3 regions of the Shewanella sp. MM_2022_3 genome follow, and region 3 is predicted to be linked to each of the others. Evidence: predicted binding sites of a transcription regulator. Region 3 holds the regulator's gene; each other region holds the start of a gene.
The links. The regulator sigma-54, encoded in region 3, starts transcription at its own class of promoters, with help from an activator protein. The targets are predictions, from matches to a motif close to GTTGGCACGNNNNTNGNNT.
Positions count from the first base shown of each region.

Region 1: MMG82_RS09880 (FlgO family outer membrane protein) is a predicted target of sigma-54. The motif match lies at 4,137-4,155, and genes of this name have one in related genera.
Region 2: flgB (flagellar basal body rod protein FlgB) is a predicted target of sigma-54. The motif match lies at 4,859-4,877, and genes of this name have one in related genera.

Region 1 is NZ_JAKZGV010000013.1:69,161-75,790, reverse strand. Features, by position in the region: gene MMG82_RS09910 (ATP-grasp domain-containing protein) at 1-46, shown strand, start outside; gene MMG82_RS09905 (N-acetylneuraminate synthase family protein) at 104-964, opposite strand; gene MMG82_RS09900 (hypothetical protein) at 1,032-1,313, opposite strand; gene MMG82_RS09895 (6-hydroxymethylpterin diphosphokinase MptE-like protein) at 1,313-2,638, opposite strand; tRNA gene MMG82_RS09890 (tRNA-Arg) at 2,686-2,761, opposite strand; gene MMG82_RS09885 (flagellar assembly protein FlgT) at 2,817-3,992, opposite strand; gene MMG82_RS09880 (FlgO family outer membrane protein) at 4,271-4,903, shown strand; gene MMG82_RS09875 (LPP20 family lipoprotein) at 4,900-5,349, shown strand; gene MMG82_RS09870 (flagellar protein FlgN) at 5,472-5,897, opposite strand; gene flgM (flagellar biosynthesis anti-sigma factor FlgM) at 5,900-6,226, opposite strand; gene flgA (flagellar basal body P-ring formation chaperone FlgA) at 6,301-6,630, opposite strand, start outside.
Region 2 is NZ_JAKZGV010000013.1:61,747-68,376, forward strand. Features, by position in the region: gene flgH (flagellar basal body L-ring protein FlgH) at 1-40, opposite strand, end outside; gene flgG (flagellar basal-body rod protein FlgG) at 53-841, opposite strand; gene flgF (flagellar basal-body rod protein FlgF) at 852-1,595, opposite strand; gene flgE (flagellar hook protein FlgE) at 1,767-3,128, opposite strand; gene flgD (flagellar hook assembly protein FlgD) at 3,198-3,977, opposite strand; gene flgC (flagellar basal body rod protein FlgC) at 4,002-4,418, opposite strand; gene flgB (flagellar basal body rod protein FlgB) at 4,421-4,825, opposite strand; gene MMG82_RS09850 (protein-glutamate O-methyltransferase CheR) at 4,969-5,808, opposite strand; gene MMG82_RS09855 (chemotaxis protein CheV) at 5,911-6,630, opposite strand, start outside.
Region 3 is NZ_JAKZGV010000001.1:30,487-37,116, forward strand. Features, by position in the region: gene lptC (LPS export ABC transporter periplasmic protein LptC) at 1-419, shown strand, start outside; gene lptA (lipopolysaccharide transport periplasmic protein LptA) at 406-957, shown strand; gene lptB (LPS export ABC transporter ATP-binding protein) at 954-1,685, shown strand; gene MMG82_RS00185 (RNA polymerase factor sigma-54) at 1,792-3,267, shown strand; gene hpf (ribosome hibernation promoting factor) at 3,296-3,583, shown strand; gene ptsN (PTS IIA-like nitrogen regulatory protein PtsN) at 3,586-4,029, shown strand; gene rapZ (RNase adapter RapZ) at 4,026-4,880, shown strand; gene MMG82_RS00205 (HPr family phosphocarrier protein) at 4,867-5,142, shown strand; gene mgtE (magnesium transporter) at 5,332-6,630, shown strand, end outside.

The sequences.
Region 1 (6,630 bases), on a different contig from region 3:
GCGAATAGCTTGGGTTTACAAAACGATTGTATTTGAAGTTTGTTAACCATGTGATGAATAACACAGGATTTCATATCCAGTGTTATTCGATACTACAACATTTCTAAAAATGTGAGCGAATATGCTTTAATGGTCGTAACCCATCTATTGGATCTGCACGCCAATCTCGATCAGGTGCTTCACTGGGCGCTAATACTTTATCCGGTCTGCCATCAAGTAGTTGCGCTTCTCTGCATTCATTTATGACAAGTTGCATTTGTTCTGGTAACCAACAGTGGCCTGCAGCATATTCTGCGCCCTGTTTGTCTAGGTCAATATGGAACTCAATACAATCAGCTAACCAACGATTAACGGCGCGGCGAATCACAGCCGATGAAACAGAGTGATCAGACCAACCCACTTTAATGTTGTAGCGTTCACGGAAACGCCCAAGCACAGCTAAGTTACAATCTGCTTTTGGCGTCGGATAGGCTGATACACAGTGTAATAATGTAATATCCTGACAGCCAGCATTTTGTAACACATTAATCGCATGATCAATTTCCTCAAAATTAGCCATGCCCGCTGAAATCACAATTGGTTTTCCTGTTTTCGCGCAGGCCGCGAGTAGGTCGTCCCAAAGTAATTCATAGGATGCGATCTTGTAGAAATCCACAAAGGGTTCAAGCTCAGCTACTGCGTCGAGATAAAACGGGGTACAAGAAAACTGAATACCGTATTCTTCGCAGGATTGCTTGAGTTGGGGCAGAAAACTGACTGGTAACTCCCATTGTTTACGTTTACGATGCATTTCACTCTTAGATAGAATCTCAGGTGCAAACAGTTCTTCAATTTTAAACAGTTGAAACTTAACGGCATCACAACCTATTTCAGCGGCTGTTTTGATAAATTCTATGCAACGCTGTAAGTCTCTATGATGGTTACTAGAAACTTCGGCGATAAAGACAGGGGAATGTTTAGTCATAGTGGCTCACACAATGGTGTTGATAACGTATTAACGGCAAATGACAGGGAAGCTTTAAATTAGCGTTTTAGCGACTGACAAGGGCAATGAGCTCATACTCTAAGTAATCAGCAAGATTAAGCCAATCGTGTTGCTCCTGAGCTTGTAGCATTGGCGCCAGCATTTGCTGAAACGAGGGTAATTGCATCAGCTCGGGGTGATGTTTCTCTATTGAATCGAGACATAAACGAAATTCCACTGATGCCTGAGCTTCCTTGCCTAAACGGAAGGAGTGGGCCGCTTGGCAAAGCATGTCTTCAAGGGACTGTTTTGGTGAAGGTTTTGGCGAATTATGTGGTTTAGACAACATTAAATCAGCTCCTTATATTGCGAACCGCGGATCTTCGCGCCCGATAAACTGGCTTGGTAAAACTTTACCTGTGGATGTTTAGCAATATAGCGTTCTAAATGTCGTAAATAAGCGCGAAGATTTAGATCAGTAGCAATCCGTTGACCTTTACCATTAATCAACCAATGTTTTGCTTCTCTCACCTTTTGTATCACAGCTTCAACCCATATTTTTTCAGATTTGTCCTTGCTTTCAAATGGATAATCATTCCAAAAAGCATGACTTTTATTATTGCAGTAACAAAAGTCACAGCCTAATAGTGTGATTTCCTTAGCATGTAACTTAACGGCTAAATCAATTGCTGGGTGAATCACACTGCCATTTGTAAACAGCCTCAGCTTGGGGTTCAGCTGGGACATGCTGTCGTAAATTTTGCTCGTGCCATAAGCCACAAATCTTGGCCCTAACCAATGGGCTAATACTTCGGGTGCTACTCGAGGAAAATACACAAGATTGATTTCTTGGGTTTCTGACAAAGGCAAATGATAGGAGGAAATTAAACCGTCAATACAGACCACGATATCAGGCTTAATCTGATGATGAAGTAAACCACGTAAAGCCGTATCCGCAGCAATCAATAAGGGTCTCGATGGGCTTAAACTCAACTGCTTAAGATAAGCATAATGTTCTTCTAAAGACGGACCTGAGCCTATAACAATTGCTTTGTATGGATTGTAGCTTTTCGTTAAATGGGCAGCATCGGGATCATTAGTAATAAACACCTGATTATCGGCAAAGCGCTTAAGGATCTCAGGATCATCGATTTGATGGTGTCGATTGGTGAAATCACGATTAAGCTCCATCACCAAGAGATCCCTCAGTGTGGCATTGTCATCACTGACGAGATTGAGATCTGGGGTAATGGCAACATTCGGAAATTGCAGCGTGGCACTGGGCATCGCATTTAATACCACATTCGGATGACTTAGCCATTCCCGCTGATCGGTATAACAAAGCAGTAACGCGAATACGGCTAAGTTTAAAATGCAAGCTTCGATTTTTTGATATTGCGGATTATCCGTTAATAGACTCGGCACATCACCCATACCCACGCCATAAACCGTGACTTGGTGAACATTTGAGGGAAGGGTACTAATAAACAGCTGTGCTTCAGCGATGCGGTCATGGCGACTGCTGAGCTGAATGCCATTAACACTGATAGTTTGGTTTTGGCCTTGGACTAAGTGTGCATCAAGATGGTCAATTGATTGGCTTTTTATCGCAGCAGCCACAATTGGCCAGCGTTTAGCAATAATACTCAGATTAGTGGCAAATAGTTCAGTCATTCCGTTTCCTCGGAAGCTTTCGTGTTGATATTACCGACATCACTATCTGGTCTCTCCACAGGGACTCGAACCCCGATCGGCCGCTTAGGAGGCGGCTGCTCTATCCTGTTGAGCTATGAAGAGACACTGGTGATTATACTGGTTTTATCTTTGATTAAAAGGCTTATGATTTAGTTGCTTAAATCTTAAGCGCGATGTCGTTTATCTGTACATTGTAAACCGCATTTTGGTCAACGAGTACGGCTGTTGCACTTTCTTCACTCACTTGTTCAATTTGCACTGTTGCTCGGCTTTTGGTAGCAATGGCACGCATTTCATTGAGTCTATCCGGTAAATTGCGTTGTAACACCACTTGGAACTTATCACCAACTCGAATGCCATGTTTTCGGCCTAGGTTGAGAATAATCCGATCTCCTTGACGACTGACAACTTGCCCAAGTAGTGGTCTACAGTTGAGCGTGTTATCAATATCGCGAGTCGCTTCTTGCAGCAGTTGGCTGATATTTTTGCCGTAGGATGAACGCCAAAATCTATCACTATTGGGGGCAACAATGGCTTGTTCCTCAAATTCCCACCGAGCCGATGTGCTGTAGGTTTTGTTCCATACTTCTTCACCGCTAATGCCGTGATAGAGGCTAAGCTTTAATTGGAACTGCCTTTGTGGCGCTTCATCCCACCATCCCATAAAGGTGGCTTGTACTGGCTCGGTTGAAATATCAATAATTTGCGGTAGTAAAATGTATTGGCTATCGGTAATTTCACTCAGCCAACTCGGAAGTCTATAGCCGCGGATATCGACCAGTTCTTGTGCGATATCGAGTCTTTCTTTGGCATGGATATGGCTGTATCCAGTTGATGAGTAGCCATCAATACTGTTACCGAGTCTTTCGGAGATGACTTCTTCAAATCCTGATAATTGGCCGTAGCGTAATTGTGCTCGATCTTTTATTTGGGCTTGGGGAATAAGGATCGCGGCTTTTAATTGGCCCGTAGGGCATTGTTGTGTTGGGTCATCATTCAGATCGAGCCTGAGCGACACATAAATTTTATTCCCTTGAATGCGTTCACTTACTAACTGAATACTAATCGCTTGAGCGTTACGATTAATGGCGAAGCTGTCTTGTGTGAGATTGCCGTTGGTGGTTTGTTGTTCACTGGATATTTGGATCCCGGTGCTGAGGGTGGCATAGCTAACCGCTTGATTGATGGCTTCTTCCCGCGCTTGGGCGATGTTGCCATTAGTGATGATTGCTTCACCACTGGCTTCGACCCATTCTGCTTGTGCTTGATTAGCTTGAAGTGCGGCCAGCAGTAGGCTGCTAATGATGAGCAAGTGCTTTCTGAGTATGTTCATTAATAAGCCCTTCAGGTCAATTGTGCCAATCAGTTGAGTCAGTTTAATGGCGGTTTTATTGGCTGTAAAAGCAAGTTCCGTGCCTGATTTATGAAATATCCCCAAACTATCTGAAGTTGCTGAATAGGTAAAGAGGGTAAAGTTATTGGCACCGTTGTCGATAATCAGGTGAGTGAATCAAGGATTGTATTTTGACTTGGTCTAATATTTGCAATCTTTTTGACTAAAGATTGCGGCTCGCTTTGAGGCGCATTGATATCGATAATGAGGTTATTCCCATGCTAAAGCGTGCGTTCATTCCCCTGGCTCTTTTGGTGCTGATTGGGTGTGCGACTAAACCCGTTGTGCCGCCAAAACCTAGCCTAGTTGATGGCAATGGTTTGCCGCCGACAGCGGTGATTAATCATTTAGCTCAGCGTATTGTGACCGAGCTAGTCAAGCAAAATGATGCATTGCGTCCTGATCAACCTATTGTTGTAACTACACCAGTATTGGTGGGCGACATGACGAGTACGAATGCGGTTGCGCTGCAATTGCAGCAGGGACTCATGGCATCGTTGCACAGTTTTCAATTTAACGTGGTGGAGTTAAATCTCGCCGATGGACTGCGTGTTACTGGCGAGGGCGATTTTATTTTGACGCGTGATTGGCAAAAGCTTTCGACCAACTTACCTGTTGACCATATTGTGGTATCCACGATGAGCCCGACGACCAATGGCTTAGCCATTAATACTCGAATCGTTACCTTAAGTAACAACCGAGTGGTGTCAGCTTCACAGACCTTTGTTACACAAAAAGAATTAAGCAATTATATGCAGCCCTCTGAGCAAGTGATCTCCCACGATGGGATTTTATATCGTCAGTCGGCTCCCGGTATGAATGAAGTGCGTGTATTAGGAGATGGAAAATGAAACGCTATCTGTTAGTGATTGCGGCGCTTCTACTGACAAGTTGTGCCTCTAGAGACAAGTATGTGCAGTGGGAAGATGTTCCTCCATCTAGCTTCCCTAAGCTAACGGCCATTGGTTATGCCCCGTTAGCGACTCAACCAGCGAAAGAGCAATCTCAAAGAATGTTGATGGCGATGCAAGCATCTAAAATTGTGGCTTACCGTGAGCTAGCTGAACAAGTATACGGCCAAAAGATCACCGCTAACAGCAGTGTCAGTGATTGGATGCTAACCGATGATAATGTTAAAGCTTCAGTCACTGGGGTGATCCGCGGCGCAAGAGTAGTTAAAAGTTATCCCGCAGGTGAGCATTACGTTACTGAGTTAGAACTTGATTTTTCTAAGGTATGGCAAATCTATCAGCAGCAGAGTCGGCCACAGAGAATTAAAGAAGTCACTTACTTTTAAGGTGTCATCTCCTATCCGCCAGAAGACAAGCATGAGATGGTTTGGGTACGGATAATCGATAAACAAAAACCGCGCTTACTAAGCGCGGTTTTTGTTTGAAATCCGTTTGTACTTATAACACCTTACGCTTTTAGATCATTGCCTAAGCTTGAGATTGTTGAGGTTTTACCTTTATCGTTATACGTCAGCGTGGTGGCATTTCGGCTCGCCTGCAAGGCTTGAGCAAAGCGGTTTAGGCTTGCAAGATTCATCTCGATCAAACTAGCATTTTGTGCGTTGAGATCTTTGCATTCTGCTAGAGCCTCTTTAACCACTGCCATTTTATCGGATAGCTCAACTTGCTCTGTGAGTAAGGCTTTATCGCTGTGACTAGCCAGCAAGTCATCATTTGCTTTAAGGGCTTGTAGACATGTTGATTTTTGCTCAGCAAGGGACAAAAGCAAATCGGCGTTTTGGTCAACCAAAGCGCCTTTTTCCTTAAGAATAATTTGTTTAAGAACAGCCAAATGGGCGTGTTGTTGATCTACCAGTTTAGCTATTTCTGTCATAGTTACTCTTTATTAAGCTCATTTAATTCTGCTTCGAAGCTGGCAATATTCGCAGCCAACTTTTCGGGATCAATTTTATAACGACCTTCGGCAATGGCTTGTTTTATTTCGGCCACCTTCTTTTGGTCGACTTCAGGTAGACTGGCCATTTTGGTTTGAGCTCCTTGTAACTGTTGAGCTTGAGCCGTAATGACAACAGAGTCACCTTTTAGTTGAGTTGATTTAGCCGCTACCTGAGAGGTTTTCTCGCTTTCGCTGCTTTGTTTAGTGCTGTTTGAACGGACTTGTGCGGCCGCTCCGGCGTTAAATTTGCTAATATCAATTGCCATTTTAGGCTCCAGCGTCATGTATACGGATTTCTTAACTGGGGTATCGGCAGCTTATCGAAAAGCTTTAGCTTATTTTACATTCTAACTTCTACTTCGCCAATCGCTGTAATTATGGCATCTAGCTCTTTGTTAGAACTGCTATTTTTGATTCGAATTTGGTCGCCGATATTACCATCTTGCAGCGCCTCTCCCACAGTTTTTAGTACGAAGTTATTTGAACGCACATAAATCGACACTGTGTCATTTTTACAGACAAAGCAAAGGTTGTTCGCAAAAATAGGATAATTTTTCGCGACTCGGCGTTTAACTCTCACGCCTGTAAGCTGATTAGTATCGCTAAATTGCATACCACGCAAACTATTTTGGTCAACATAGCGGATCTCGACCTGTGAAGGACTGATTAA
Region 2 (6,630 bases), on a different contig from region 3:
CCAGCAAGAGCGTACTAGCCAATAGTAGATATCTAGCCATGATCATGTGCCTCTATAGATTCTGATTCACATAAGCCAGCATCTGATCGACCGCCGAAATCACTTTGGAGTTCATCTCGTAGATCCGCTGACTTTCAATGAGGTTAACTAGCTCTTCGGTCACGTTCACGTTAGAGGTTTCTAACGCACCTTGACGAATCGCTCCCATACCATCAAGTGATGCAGTGCCTTGAATAGGCGTACCACTCGCACCAGTTTCGGTGTATAGGTTTTGTCCCATAGGATCTAAACCCGACGGGTTAATAAAGTCGGTCATACTTAGCTGCCCAACGACCTGGTTTTCCGCCGCACCTGGTGTTTTTACCGAAACTTCCCCTTCAGCAGAGACCGTAATACTGGTTGCATCCTCAGGAATAGTGATCGCAGGTTGCAACACATAACCCGAACCCGGCGTGACAATTTGCCCTGTATCATCTAAGGTAAATTGACCATTACGGGTATAAGCCGTAGTCCCATCGGGGAGCTGCACTTCGAAAAATCCAGGACCTTCAATCATCAAATCGAGCGAGTTATCCGTGGTCAGCATATTGCCTTGGGTAAACATTTTTTGGGTGGCTACCACCTTGGTACCCGCACCAATGTTCAAACCGTTTGGCAACTTAGTGTTAGAGGCGCTGATCCCACCCGCTTGGTTAACAGTTTGATAAAGTAAGTCCTCAAATACCGCGCGGCTTTTTTTATAGCCCACAGTGCTGGCGTTAGCGACGTTGTTTGAAATCACCGCAATATCGGTTTGCTGTGCGTCTAAGCCAGTTTTACTAATCCATAACGCTGGATGCATAATTTATCTCCTAACTAATCCGCATTAATGAGGATGAAGCGCGGTCATTTTCTTCCGCGGTTTTCATCATCTTCACTTGCAATTCAAATTGTCGCTGTAGGTCGATTAAGGACACCATCTCATCCACGGGATTGACGTTACTGCCCTCTACAGCACCACTTTCTACAAATACACTGGGATCGGCAGGCGCCGGATCACCGGATACCAAACGGAACAACCCATCCTCGCCGCGCATCATTTGTGCATTGCCAGGGTTTACTAACTTTAATCTTCCTACCTCTTCGACGACTTCTGTCGTCGCACCTTGAGGACGAACAGAGATAATCCCATCCTGTGAAATAGTGACCTTTTCAATTGGCAGCGGTAACACAATCGGTCCGGCATCACCCATCACGGGATTACCACGGTCGTTATGCAATAAACCTGTTGAGTCAAAACTGAGACTGCCAGAACGGGTATAAGCTTCACTACCATCCTGTGCTTGCACGGCAAACCAACCGTCACCTTTAATGGCAACGTCAAGATCGCGTCCAGTAGATTTAATCGGGCCCGAACGAAAATTGGCGGAGGGGGTTTCAACCATGGCAAAGACCCTTGTCGGCAATCCTTCACCAAAGGCTTGCATCGATCTGGCTTGCGCCATATCCGACTTAAATCCATCGGTATTTGCGTTGGCTAAGTTGTTGGCACGCAACGCCAACTCATTCATATTTTGCTTAGCGCCGCTCATGGAGATATAAAGGAATTTGTCCACAGACTGCTCCGTCAAAGTTTCAACCTGACAATAGCAAAGCAAGCATCATGCCAATAAAATAAGCAGCTAGTTAACTGATAAATTAGGAGATTTTAATAAACGAATGAATGCACAACAGAAAGAGGCTAAGTGTTGCCGCTTGCGGCAACACTTAGCAGAGACAAGATTAACTTAACGAATTTGCAGAACAGTTTGTTGCAGAGTGTTATTCACTTCCAGCGTACGTGAGTTGGCTTGGAAGTTACGTTGTGCCGAAATCAAATCCACCAGCTCAGTCGTTAAGTCAATGTTAGATTGCTCTAACGCTGAAGAACTGAGACTACCAAACGTACCACTGTTAGGCTCACCAGCCAGCGCAGGACCTGACGATAAACTGGCTTTCCACGAGGTATTACCCACTTGTGTCAACCCTTGTTCGTTTGCAAAGCGAACTAAAGCAACGCGGGCTAATGGCACTGTTGAACCATTGGAGTAACTGGCAGTGATCAAACCATCTTCACCAATTTCGACATTGGTTAAACGCCCTACTGTGGTACCGTCCTGTGACAATTCAGTGGCGGCAAAGGGAGCTGAATATTGGGTTGGTGCATTAAATTTAATCGTCACGGCTTGAGTACCATCAGCACCAGGGCCTAACACACCAGCGCCGCCAACCCCTAGCGCTTCGGTGGCGACGACTGCCGGATCACTCCCAGTATACACACCGACGGAATTAAACTTCAGAACCGATCCCTTCCAGCCGCCAGCCGTTTGAGCTGTGCCAGAAGCATCGGGAGTGCCATCACCATTGGTGTCAGTCTGATATGTACCAGCAGGGCCAGAAATATCAACTTGTTTACCATCAATGGCATAGTATGCAACCCAGTTGTTTTCACCATTATATGAGCCATTATTTGGCTTGACGAAATAGGTCGTCATGATATGTGGCTCACCCAGAGAGTCATAAATCGTCATGGATGTCACACTGTTATAGGTTTTGGAGTCTAAAGGATCAAAAGCAGCAGGGTCGAGTGAACCTTCTTTTGCATTTAAATTCATCTGCAAAGTCACGTTTTCAGTTTGAACAGGGCTACCTGCAGTATCAGGAATTTGTACTGGCTTAGCTGTCGTTAAACTGACAGAGGTAGAGTTACCATCTTTGTCAACTGGAAAGGTCTGCAAAAAATTCCCAGCAGAGTCAACCATATAATTATTTTTGTCGACTTTGAAAGCACCTGCCCGAGTAAACTGATGATCCAAGGTACCTATCTCGGACGCAGTTACAAAAAAGCCACCGCCTTTAATCGCTAAATCTAACGAGTTATTCGTCAGTTGCAAACTACCTTGGTGGAATTGCTGCGCCACTTGGCTCGTAGCCACACCGCCACCCACAGCGGTTTTTGAGTTTGAGAAAATTGAATTAGCGTAAACATCCGCAAATTCAGCACGCGACTCTTTAAAGCCAATGGTGTTAGCATTCGCGATATTGTTCGCAGTAGTGTTCAAATCTTTCTGCGCAGCAGAAATGCCACTCAATGCAATGTTAAACGACATAATTCACCTCTACATTTGCTCAATTCAATGATGGACAAGTGTGATGTCCATTTACAATCTTGATAACGATTAAACTTCACTAATCGCAAGTACATCCGACAGTTTAAAGGCCATTCCACCCTTGAGATTCAAAATGGCGCCAGTCGCTGCAGTACCTAAAGAAACACTGGTCACATGCGCATAGGTCGATACAGCTAACGCTTGTGATTTATCATTCACCAAACCCGATGCTTTAATCGAGTAATTACCTGCAGCAACGGGTTCTCCTTTATCATTCAAACCATCCCACTTGACATCAGTGTTACCACCCTTACTACCATCAACAGTAAATGTTCTAACGACTTGCCCCTTATCATCTTCGATTCGAACATTAATGACGGGAATTTTCTCTGAAGTACTGATCACACCATTTAAGCCTGGGCTTTCTGCAGAGATATAACCCGTATCAGTCGGTAACAGCACTTTTCGCCCAACTAATCCCGATGCTTGCAAAGCTTGGCTTGATGTCATCACACTGTTTAAATTAACAATTTGATCATTTAACTTAGAAATGCCATCGACAGTAGAAAAAGATGCCATCTGTGCAATCATCTGGTCGTTATCAACGGGCTTGAAGGGATCCTGCATCGATAACTGCTGGCTGAGTAATGAGAAAAAATCCTCTTGAGTGAGCTGCTGACTCTTAGCCTCTGGAACAGCAGAACTATTCGGCAAACGTAATCCATCCAAAAATGGGTTACCTGTCGAGCTAGTCGAGGTTTTCGTGGTATTGGTTGATACCGTATTCGATTGAGTGTTTGTTTGAGTCAGCTGCGATGAGGTTTGACTCAGTTGGTTAATGAGGCTCACAACGTACCTCCTAAATAACGCATATTATTTACCCATCCCAAGTGTTTGTTGCAGCATAGATTTTGCCGCCTCAGCCACTTGAACATTCATCTGATATGAGCGAGAAGCTGAAATCATGTCAGCCATTTCTTCCATGACATTGACATTTGGTTTGTAAATAAAGCCATCAGCATCCGCCATCGGATGATCCGGCGAATACTCTTTTAATAGGGGCTTATCACTCTCGACTATGCCTTTCACCGTGACACCTTGGGAAGCTTGTTGCTGACTTTGCGCCTTGGCCATTTCGGCTTCGAAAATAGGATGACGAGAACGGTAAGTTTTATCTACACTGCTGGAGACTGAATCTGCGTTAGCAATGTTACTCGCGGTAGTATTTAGCCGCAGAGACTGGGCTGACATGCCAGACCCCGCAACATCGAAGATATTAAATAAACTCATGATTAATCCCCTCTCAGCGCTTTTTTCATACCGCTAAATTTACTGTCTAAAAAACCCAGAGACATTTGATATTCGAGAGCATTTTGCATAAATGCTGATTGCTCTTGTTGAACGTCGACAGTATTGCCATCCCCAGTATCGGGTTGATTCGGCACTCGAAATTTAACGTACTGCCCGGTTAGCTGCGCTAGCCCAAAATGCTGCTCATCAGCGGTCATATCTAAGCTATTACGCTGTTGTTGCTGGGTTTTAGCAACATTTAAGGCGGCAGAAAAATCGACGTCACGGGCTTTATAATGTGGCGTATCAGCATTTGCGATATTGCTTGAAATCACTTCAGCCCGCTCAGCACGGATCCCCAACGTGAATTGGTGAACACCCAGTGCCTTATCAAAATTAATCGCCATAAAATTGCCTCCATCGTGTCACTCACGGGAACAAAGCAATTCATGTGCCAATACTTTTATGGGAGGTAATAAAGTTTGTGAGGGATATAGCAGATAAAAAAATTACCGAACTATGCCGGTAATTATCAATTAAAATCAAACCCTTAAGTTTTCTTTTGGTAATAAATGCCAGGGTTACAACGAACCATATCAAATTCATCAGTAAGGCCAGCAATGGATTCGGATGCGCCTAAAAAGAGGATACCTTTGGGATTTAACGCGGCAGCAAATTGCCGCAAAATTTTTGCTTTTGCCTCAGGGGCAAAATAGATCAACACATTTCGGCAAAAAATAATGTCAAACTTACCCAACAAAGTGTAACTCTCGAGCAAGTTATGAGCTCGGAAATTGACGAGACGTTTAACGTTATCCTTTATGCGCATGTTGCCAGAAGGCAAAGCATCAAAAAACTGCCGCTTACGTTCTTCAGACAATCCACGTGCTAACGCTAAACTATCATACTCAGCATTTTTACATCGCTCCAACATAGAAGGAGAAAGATCCGTTGCTTGAATCGAGGCACCACCAGGCAGCGCCCCTGGTTTTTTTTGCTGGTACTCTAATATGGTCATTGCTAAAGAATATGGCTCTTGACCCGACGAGCAAGCTGCAGACCATATCTTTAAAGGTCTACCTAACTTACTGTATTCTGGTAATAGCACATTATTAAGCAATTCAAATGGATAACGATCACGAAACCATAAGGTTTCATTAGTGGTCATGGCATCAATAACTTCAGCTCGTAAAGCTCGTTCCGTGGGTTTCATCGAATGCTTTACCACATCGGATAACGAAGGAAGGTTATATTTGCCCATCAATGGCGCGAGACGACTACGTACGAGGTATTGTTTATTTTCACCTAGCACGATGCCGCTATGTTGTTCTAAGAACAACCTAAATTGATTATATTCTGCTTCAGCGAGTGATTTATCAGGCACATTCACGTCCTAGATCCTATAGCAAGCACCAAAATAAGTGCACAACAATCATGTAATAAGGGCTAGATTATAGCGTAAAGCTCAACTAGGCACTAACCCACACTCTCACTACAAACTTAAATGCTTGTTCACTGCCGCAGCTAATTCGTCAGGGTTAAATTTTGCGATAAAGTCATTGGCACCAACCTTTTGTACCATGGCTTGGTTAAAGACACCGCTTAATGAGGTGTGCAGTACCACCTTGATATTTTTAAGCTTAGGATCATCACGGATCTCAGCCGTTAAGGTATAACCATCCATTTCGGGCATCTCAATATCGGAGATAATGAGTGGAATTTCATCGGCAACGTTATTCATTTCACTTGCAATGGCCTTGAGCTTATCAAGTGCCTCACGACCATCTTTTGCCGTGTCAATTTGTAAATTTAACGACTCTAACGACCGAATAATTTGCTTGCGTGCCACCGCAGAATCATCAATCACCATAATATGGTAATGCTGACTTCTATCGAGAGTAAGTTGCTCATTAACCTCTTCACTAATGGCCGTTTTGACAGGTGAGATTTCATCTAAAATCTTTTCAACATCCAAGATTTCAACCAATTCACCTTCAATCTCGGTAACCGCGGTTAAATAGGAATAACGCCCAGCACCTTGCGGTGGCGGCATAATGGCTTCCCAGTTCATGTTGATAATACGTTCAACAGAACTAACCAAGAACCCCTGCACACTACGGTTATATTCCGAAATGATTATAAAGCAATTTTCAGTGCTCGCTAACGGACGCCCCCCCGTTGCCGCACTCAGATCGATAACAGAAATAGTTGT
Region 3 (6,630 bases):
GCAGCATCGAGTTTAACGAGCAAGGACAAGTCAATAGTCGTGTCACGGCAAAGCACATGGAACACTATGAGCTTAAAAACCAAACAGACTTTATTCAGCCTGTCTATCTTGTGTATCCCGACCAAGGTAAAGCAAAATGGCAGATCAAAGCCGATCAAGGTCGACTCAACAAAGATACTGGCAAGGTTGTATTAGAAAATAATGTTATTATCGATGCCATCAGCCCTGGTGAACCGATACAAACCTTGTCCACCAGTTTTTTAGAACTCGATCTCAACACAATGATAATGACCTCTGACCGCATCATTTACGTCACAGGGAAAGATTTTAATATTCAAGGGCAAGGCCTTTATGCCGACCTTAACGCGCAGGAAGTGCAATTGACCAGTCAGGTAGTAGGAACCTATGAAGCAAAATAACATATTACTTGCCAGCCTAATGCTAATGACAAGCATGAATGCCTTCGCCAAGATCGGTGACTTACAGCAAGAAGTGAAAATTAAAGCCGTCAGTCAAACTGCGGACATTAAAAACAATCAGATCATTTTCTTCGGTCCCGTTGAAGTTGTTCAAGGCTCAATTAAAATCCATGCGGATCAACTCCGTGCATTTTCTGTCGAAGGCGAAAATAGTAAAGTCTTACTGGCTACAGGAAATCCAGCAACCTACAGCCAAATCCTGGATGATGGCCGCCCTGCATCTGCTAGCGCCAAAGAGATTCGCTATGAAATGGCCACTCGGACGTTGACCCTAACTGGTACAGCGACCCTAGACCAAGCGGGTAGTCAAGTTACAGGCAATTTAATTCGTTACGATATTATTCAGCAAAAACTGATCGCCGAAAGTAGCGGCAATGGTGATGATCGCGTAATTACCATTATTCAACCTGATAATTATCAGGAAGAACTCAAAAATACACCAACAGATAAACCTGTGAAAAAACAGGATTCTAAATGACCCAAATCACCTTAAAAGCACAGAATCTCGCCAAGAGTTATAAGAGTCGTCAGGTTGTCAAAGATGTCAGCCTGACGGTCAAAACGGGTCAAGTCGTCGGCCTACTCGGCCCTAACGGCGCGGGCAAAACCACCACCTTTTACATGGTCGTGGGCTTAGTTAAAAGCGATAAAGGCCATATCTTTATCGACGATGATGATTTAACCGCCGATCCTATGCATCTGCGTGCCCGCAAAGGTATTGGTTACCTACCACAGGAAGCGAGTATCTTTCGTAAATTAACCGTACACGACAACATCATGGCGGTACTGCAAACCCGTAAAGAGCTCAATAGTGACCAGCGCGAAGAAGCACTAGAGCAACTGCTAGAAGAGTTCCATATCACCCATATTCGTGACAGCCAAGGCATGTCCTTATCGGGCGGTGAACGTCGCCGCGTCGAAATTGCCCGCGCCTTAGCGGCCAACCCCAAGTTTATTCTGCTTGATGAGCCCTTTGCGGGCGTTGATCCGATCTCCGTTATCGATATCAAGAAAATTATCGAGCAGCTTAAGAGCCGAGGCCTTGGAGTACTTATCACTGACCACAATGTGCGCGAGACCTTAGACGTCTGTGAACATGCTTACATTGTGAGTCACGGTAATCTTATTGCCGAGGGCACACCCGCAGAGATCTTAGACAATCAGCAAGTTAGGGCTGTGTACTTAGGTGAACAATTCAGGCTATAGTTACTAAAACAAAGCTAATAAGCCTTGAATTTGAGAGCGCTAGGCTCCATCCATATGATATCAAGCGACCTAAACTCACAATAATAACCTAGGGATCAGCGGTAACATGAAAGCGTCACTCCAGCTCAAACTGGGTCAACAGTTAACCATGACGCCACAACTTCAGCAGGCCATTCGCCTGCTGCAACTGTCGTCATTGGAACTGCAACAAGAAATCCAGCAAGCCTTAGACTCTAATCCTCTTCTCGAGCTGGAAGAGGAGCAATTTGACGCGCCTAGCGAACGTAAGCAAGATATCGCCGATACCGACTTTAGCGAAACGACTGCCCAGCCACAGGAACAAGATAATTCCACCGTGGACATTGCCGAGTCGCTGACCAAAGAATCTCTGCCCGAAGAGTTACCCATGGATACCACTTGGGATGAAGTCTTTACCGCATCGCCAAACTCAGGTTCTGGCGCCAGCCGTGAAGATGACATGCCCTTCCAAGGGGAAACTAGCGAGGGGTTGTACGAACATTTAGAATGGCAAAAAAACCTCACGCCCTTCTCTGAAACCGATTTAGCCATTGCCACCGCGATTATTGATGCCATCGACGATCAAGGTTATCTCACTCAAAGCACTGAAGATATCCTCGAAGCCATGGGCAATCCCGAGATTGAACTCGACGAAGTCGAAGCCGTGCTCAAGCGTATTCAACACTTCGACCCCGTTGGTGTCGCGGCAAGGGATTTAAGCGAATGTTTACTGATCCAGCTATCTCATTTTTCGCCTGATACCCCTCACATCGAAAATGCCCGCATGCTGATCAAAGATCATCTAGATCTGATCGCCGCCCGCGACTTTAGGCTGTTAATGCGTAAGACCAAACTGAAAGAGGACGAGTTAAGGGACAGTATTGCGCTGATCCAAACCTTGAACCCTCGCCCCGGTTTACTCATCACCCCTGTCGATGAAGAATATGTGATCCCCGATGTTTCGGTGTCGAAGAAAAACGGCCGTTGGGTGGTCGAATTAAACCCTGACTGCATGCCAAAAATCAACGTCAATCAGCAATATGCAGCAATGGCTCGTAGTTCAAAAAATCAAGCAGATAGCCAATTTATTCGTGGTCATTTGCAGGAAGCCAAATGGTTTATCAAAAGCCTTGAAAGCCGCAACGAAACACTGCTCAAGGTGGCAAACTGCATAGTGCAATACCAACAAGGTTTCTTCGAATATGGCGAAGAAGCCATGAAACCCATGGTTCTAAACGATATCGCCGAAGCGGTAGAAATGCATGAGTCCACCATTTCACGGGTGACGACTCAAAAATACATGCATACCCCAAAAGGACTTTTTGAACTAAAATATTTCTTCTCAAGCCACGTCGGGACGGATGATGGCGGTGAGTGCTCATCCACAGCAATCAGAGCTTTCATTAAGAAACTGGTTGCAGCGGAAAACCAGAAAAAACCATTAAGCGACAGCAAGATGGCTCAACTTCTGGCAGAACAGGGAATTAACGTTGCGCGCAGAACCATTGCGAAGTACCGAGAAGCGATGCTTATTCCCCCTTCCAATCAGCGTAAAAGTTTATAGCCTATTGTGAGTATCGGAGGACGTTTCTATGCAAATAAACCTAAGTGGACACCATATCGAGATTACTGAATCGTTACGGGCATATGTTGAGGAAAAGTTTTCAAAACTTGAACGTCATTTCGAACAGATCAATAATGTGCACGTTGTGCTCAATGTTGAGAAAATGCAACAGATTGCCGAAGCGAGAATCAACCTCACCGGTGGTGAAGTCTTCGCGACTTCAGAGCATGCAGATATGTATGCTGCCATAGACGTCCTGATTGATAAACTTGATCGTCAGGTTATTAAACACAAAGAGAAGTTAACAAAACACTAGCAATGGAACTTCGTACCATACTGCGGCCGGAGTGCACAACCTGCGCCACTCCGGGCAGTAAGAAAAAGGTACTGGAACTCATCAGCGACTTAGCCGCTGCCCAGTACCCCACCCTCTCATCTCAAGAGATCTTCGAAAGCCTCGTGGCGCGCGAAAAGATGGGTAGCACAGGTATAGGTAACGGTATCGCCATTCCACATGGTCGATTAACCGATATAACACAACCCATAGCGATATTGATAAAATGTGAGGAGCCGATAGCCTTTGATGCTATCGATAAACAACCCGTCGATATTTTATTTGCACTACTCGTGCCTGCCGACCAATGTCAGCAGCACCTAAGTACCTTGTCATGCATGGCTGAAAAGCTCAGTGACAAGCAAATATTAAAACAATTGCGCAAGACGCATGATGAAACGGAACTCTATCAGGTAATCATTGGATGAAACTGGTCATAGTGTCAGGGCGTTCAGGCTCAGGCAAATCGGTCGCACTTAGAGTGCTTGAAGATCTCGGCTACTATTGTGTCGATAATTTGCCTTTGCCTTTGATTGGCAGTTTGCTTGAACAGCTCAAAGGCAGTAACGATCTCGTTGCTATCAGTGTTGACGTGCGCAATTTACCAGAGCAAGACAAAGTGCTGGTTAAACAGCTTGCCAGCCTGCCTACGGGCACTGAACTCACCAGCTTCTTCTTAAACTCCAGCGATAAAGTGTTGCTCAAACGCTACAGTGAAACGCGGCGCTTACATCCCTTATCTAAGAGCCGAGTGTCACTGCAAGAAGCCATCAAGCTTGAAGGCAAATTGCTCGAGCCGCTGTCACAGCAGATGGATCACTATATAGATACCTCTAATCTGAATATCTATGAACTCAGCGACCAAGTGCGGCAAATACTCCTTGGCAGTGTCGATAAGGAACTGGTGATCAACTTCGAGTCCTTCGGTTTTAAGCATGGTATGCCGACCGAAGCTGACTTTATGTTTGATGTGCGCTTTTTGCCAAATCCCCATTGGGAACCGGAGCTTAGACCTCTCACCGGTTTAGATGAACCCGTAGCGGAGTTTTTAAATCGCCAGCCACTGGTGAATAAGTTCATCTGGCAAATCGAGAATTTGCTCGAAACCTGGTTGCCGCATTTAGAGCGCAATAATCGTAGCTATCTGACGATTGCGATTGGTTGCACAGGTGGCCAACACCGCTCAGTCTATGTAGCCGAGCAACTAGCTAAACGTTTTAGTAATGGCAAACATAAAGTCAATGCGCGCCATCGAGAGTTGAGCCATGCCAAAACTTGAGCGCCAAGTCACCATCTGCAATAAACTCGGCTTACATGCCCGTGCCGCCACAAAGCTCGTGGTATTGGCCTCTGAGTTTGATGCCAGCATTACGCTGATCCAAGGTGAAAAACAGGCCTCTGCCGCCAGTGTATTGGGTCTACTCATGCTCGAGACGGGCATGGGTAAAACCATCACCCTCATCGCCGAAGGCCCGGATGCCGAGCCTGCACTTAATGCCATTTGTGCCCTTATCGACGCTAAGTTTGACGAAGCCTGCTAATGGTATCATCTCGATGATCCCTGCCGGTATTCAGTATCCTGTTTGGTTTTGATTTCAGCACCTTATACCAGTAAAACACATTTGTGACTCGACGCCCTCCCGTGCGCTAAATTACAATGTACTGCTGCGCTTTGGCTTAAGTCCTCAATAGCTAAACGCCAACCCATCCACCGCCGCCATGGAGGAAACATGCCTGTAGAAGCCTCAGACAGTTTACAAGCCGAACACCGTCTCGACCAACTGAGTCAAGCCCTCAACAGTGGTATGTTTGTGCATGTCAGGCAAATGCTACAAAATATGGCGCCGTCAGATATCGCATTGATTTTAGAATCGTCACCTCCCAAAGCTCGGCAGGTGTTATGGCAACTCGTCGATCAAGATCAGCTCGGGGATATTCTCGATGAACTCAGCGAAGAGTTAAAAGACCCGCTGATCAGCACCATGAGTCCAGAGCGAGTCGCCAAGGCTACAGCCAGCATGGATACGGACGATCTGGCTTATATTCTGCGAAGCCTGCCAGATACTGTGTATAAACAAGTATTACAGTCGATGAGTCTGCAAAACCGCCAGCGAGTCGAGCAGGCGCTCTCTTATCCCGATGAGACCGCAGGCAGCTTAATGAACACCGACACAGTAACCTTAAGACCCGATGTCAATATCGATGTGGTACTGCGTTATTTGCGCCAACGGGGCAACCTGCCCGACACTACCGATACTTTATACGTGGTGGATAAACACGATCGCGTGCTTGGTGGGGTCAAACTTGCGGATCTGCTCACCTGCGATCCCAATACTCATATCAGCAGCATTATCGATACCGATATCGAGAGCATTCCCGTGGGCATGTCCGACAGTGAAGTGGCGCAACTGTTCGAGCGCCATGACTGGGTGTCAGCGCCCGTGGTCGATAGTGAGGGCAAGTTGCTCGGCCGGATCACCATCGATGACGTGGTGGATGTTATCCGTGAAGACGCCGAGCACTCTATGATGGGAATGGCGGGGATGGACGATGATGAAGACACCTTCGCCCCAGTACTCAAAAGTACCTTCCGCCGTTCGCTCTGGCTCACTATCAACCTATTTGCGGCTCTGCTGGCGGCCTCTGTCAGCAATATGTTTGAGGGCACTATTGAACAGTTTGCCACGATTGCGATTTTAATGACGATTGTACCGAGCATGGGCGGCGTCGCAGGGAACCAAACCTTGGCCCTAGTGATCCGCGGGATTGCCCTAGGCCATATTGGCCAAAGTAATGCCCGCTGGCTGATAGGCAAAGAGCTAGCTATTGGCTTTTTGAATGGCTTAATGTGGTCGATGTTAGTGTTTATCGCGGTATTAGTTTGGAAAGATGATATGGCGCTTGCCAGCCTGATTGGCGGTGCAATGCTCATCAATATGACAGTCGCAGGACTAGCAGGCGCCAGTATTCCGCTGATCTTAAAGCGCTTAAAAGTAGATCCGGCGTTGGCGGGCGGTATGGTGCTCACC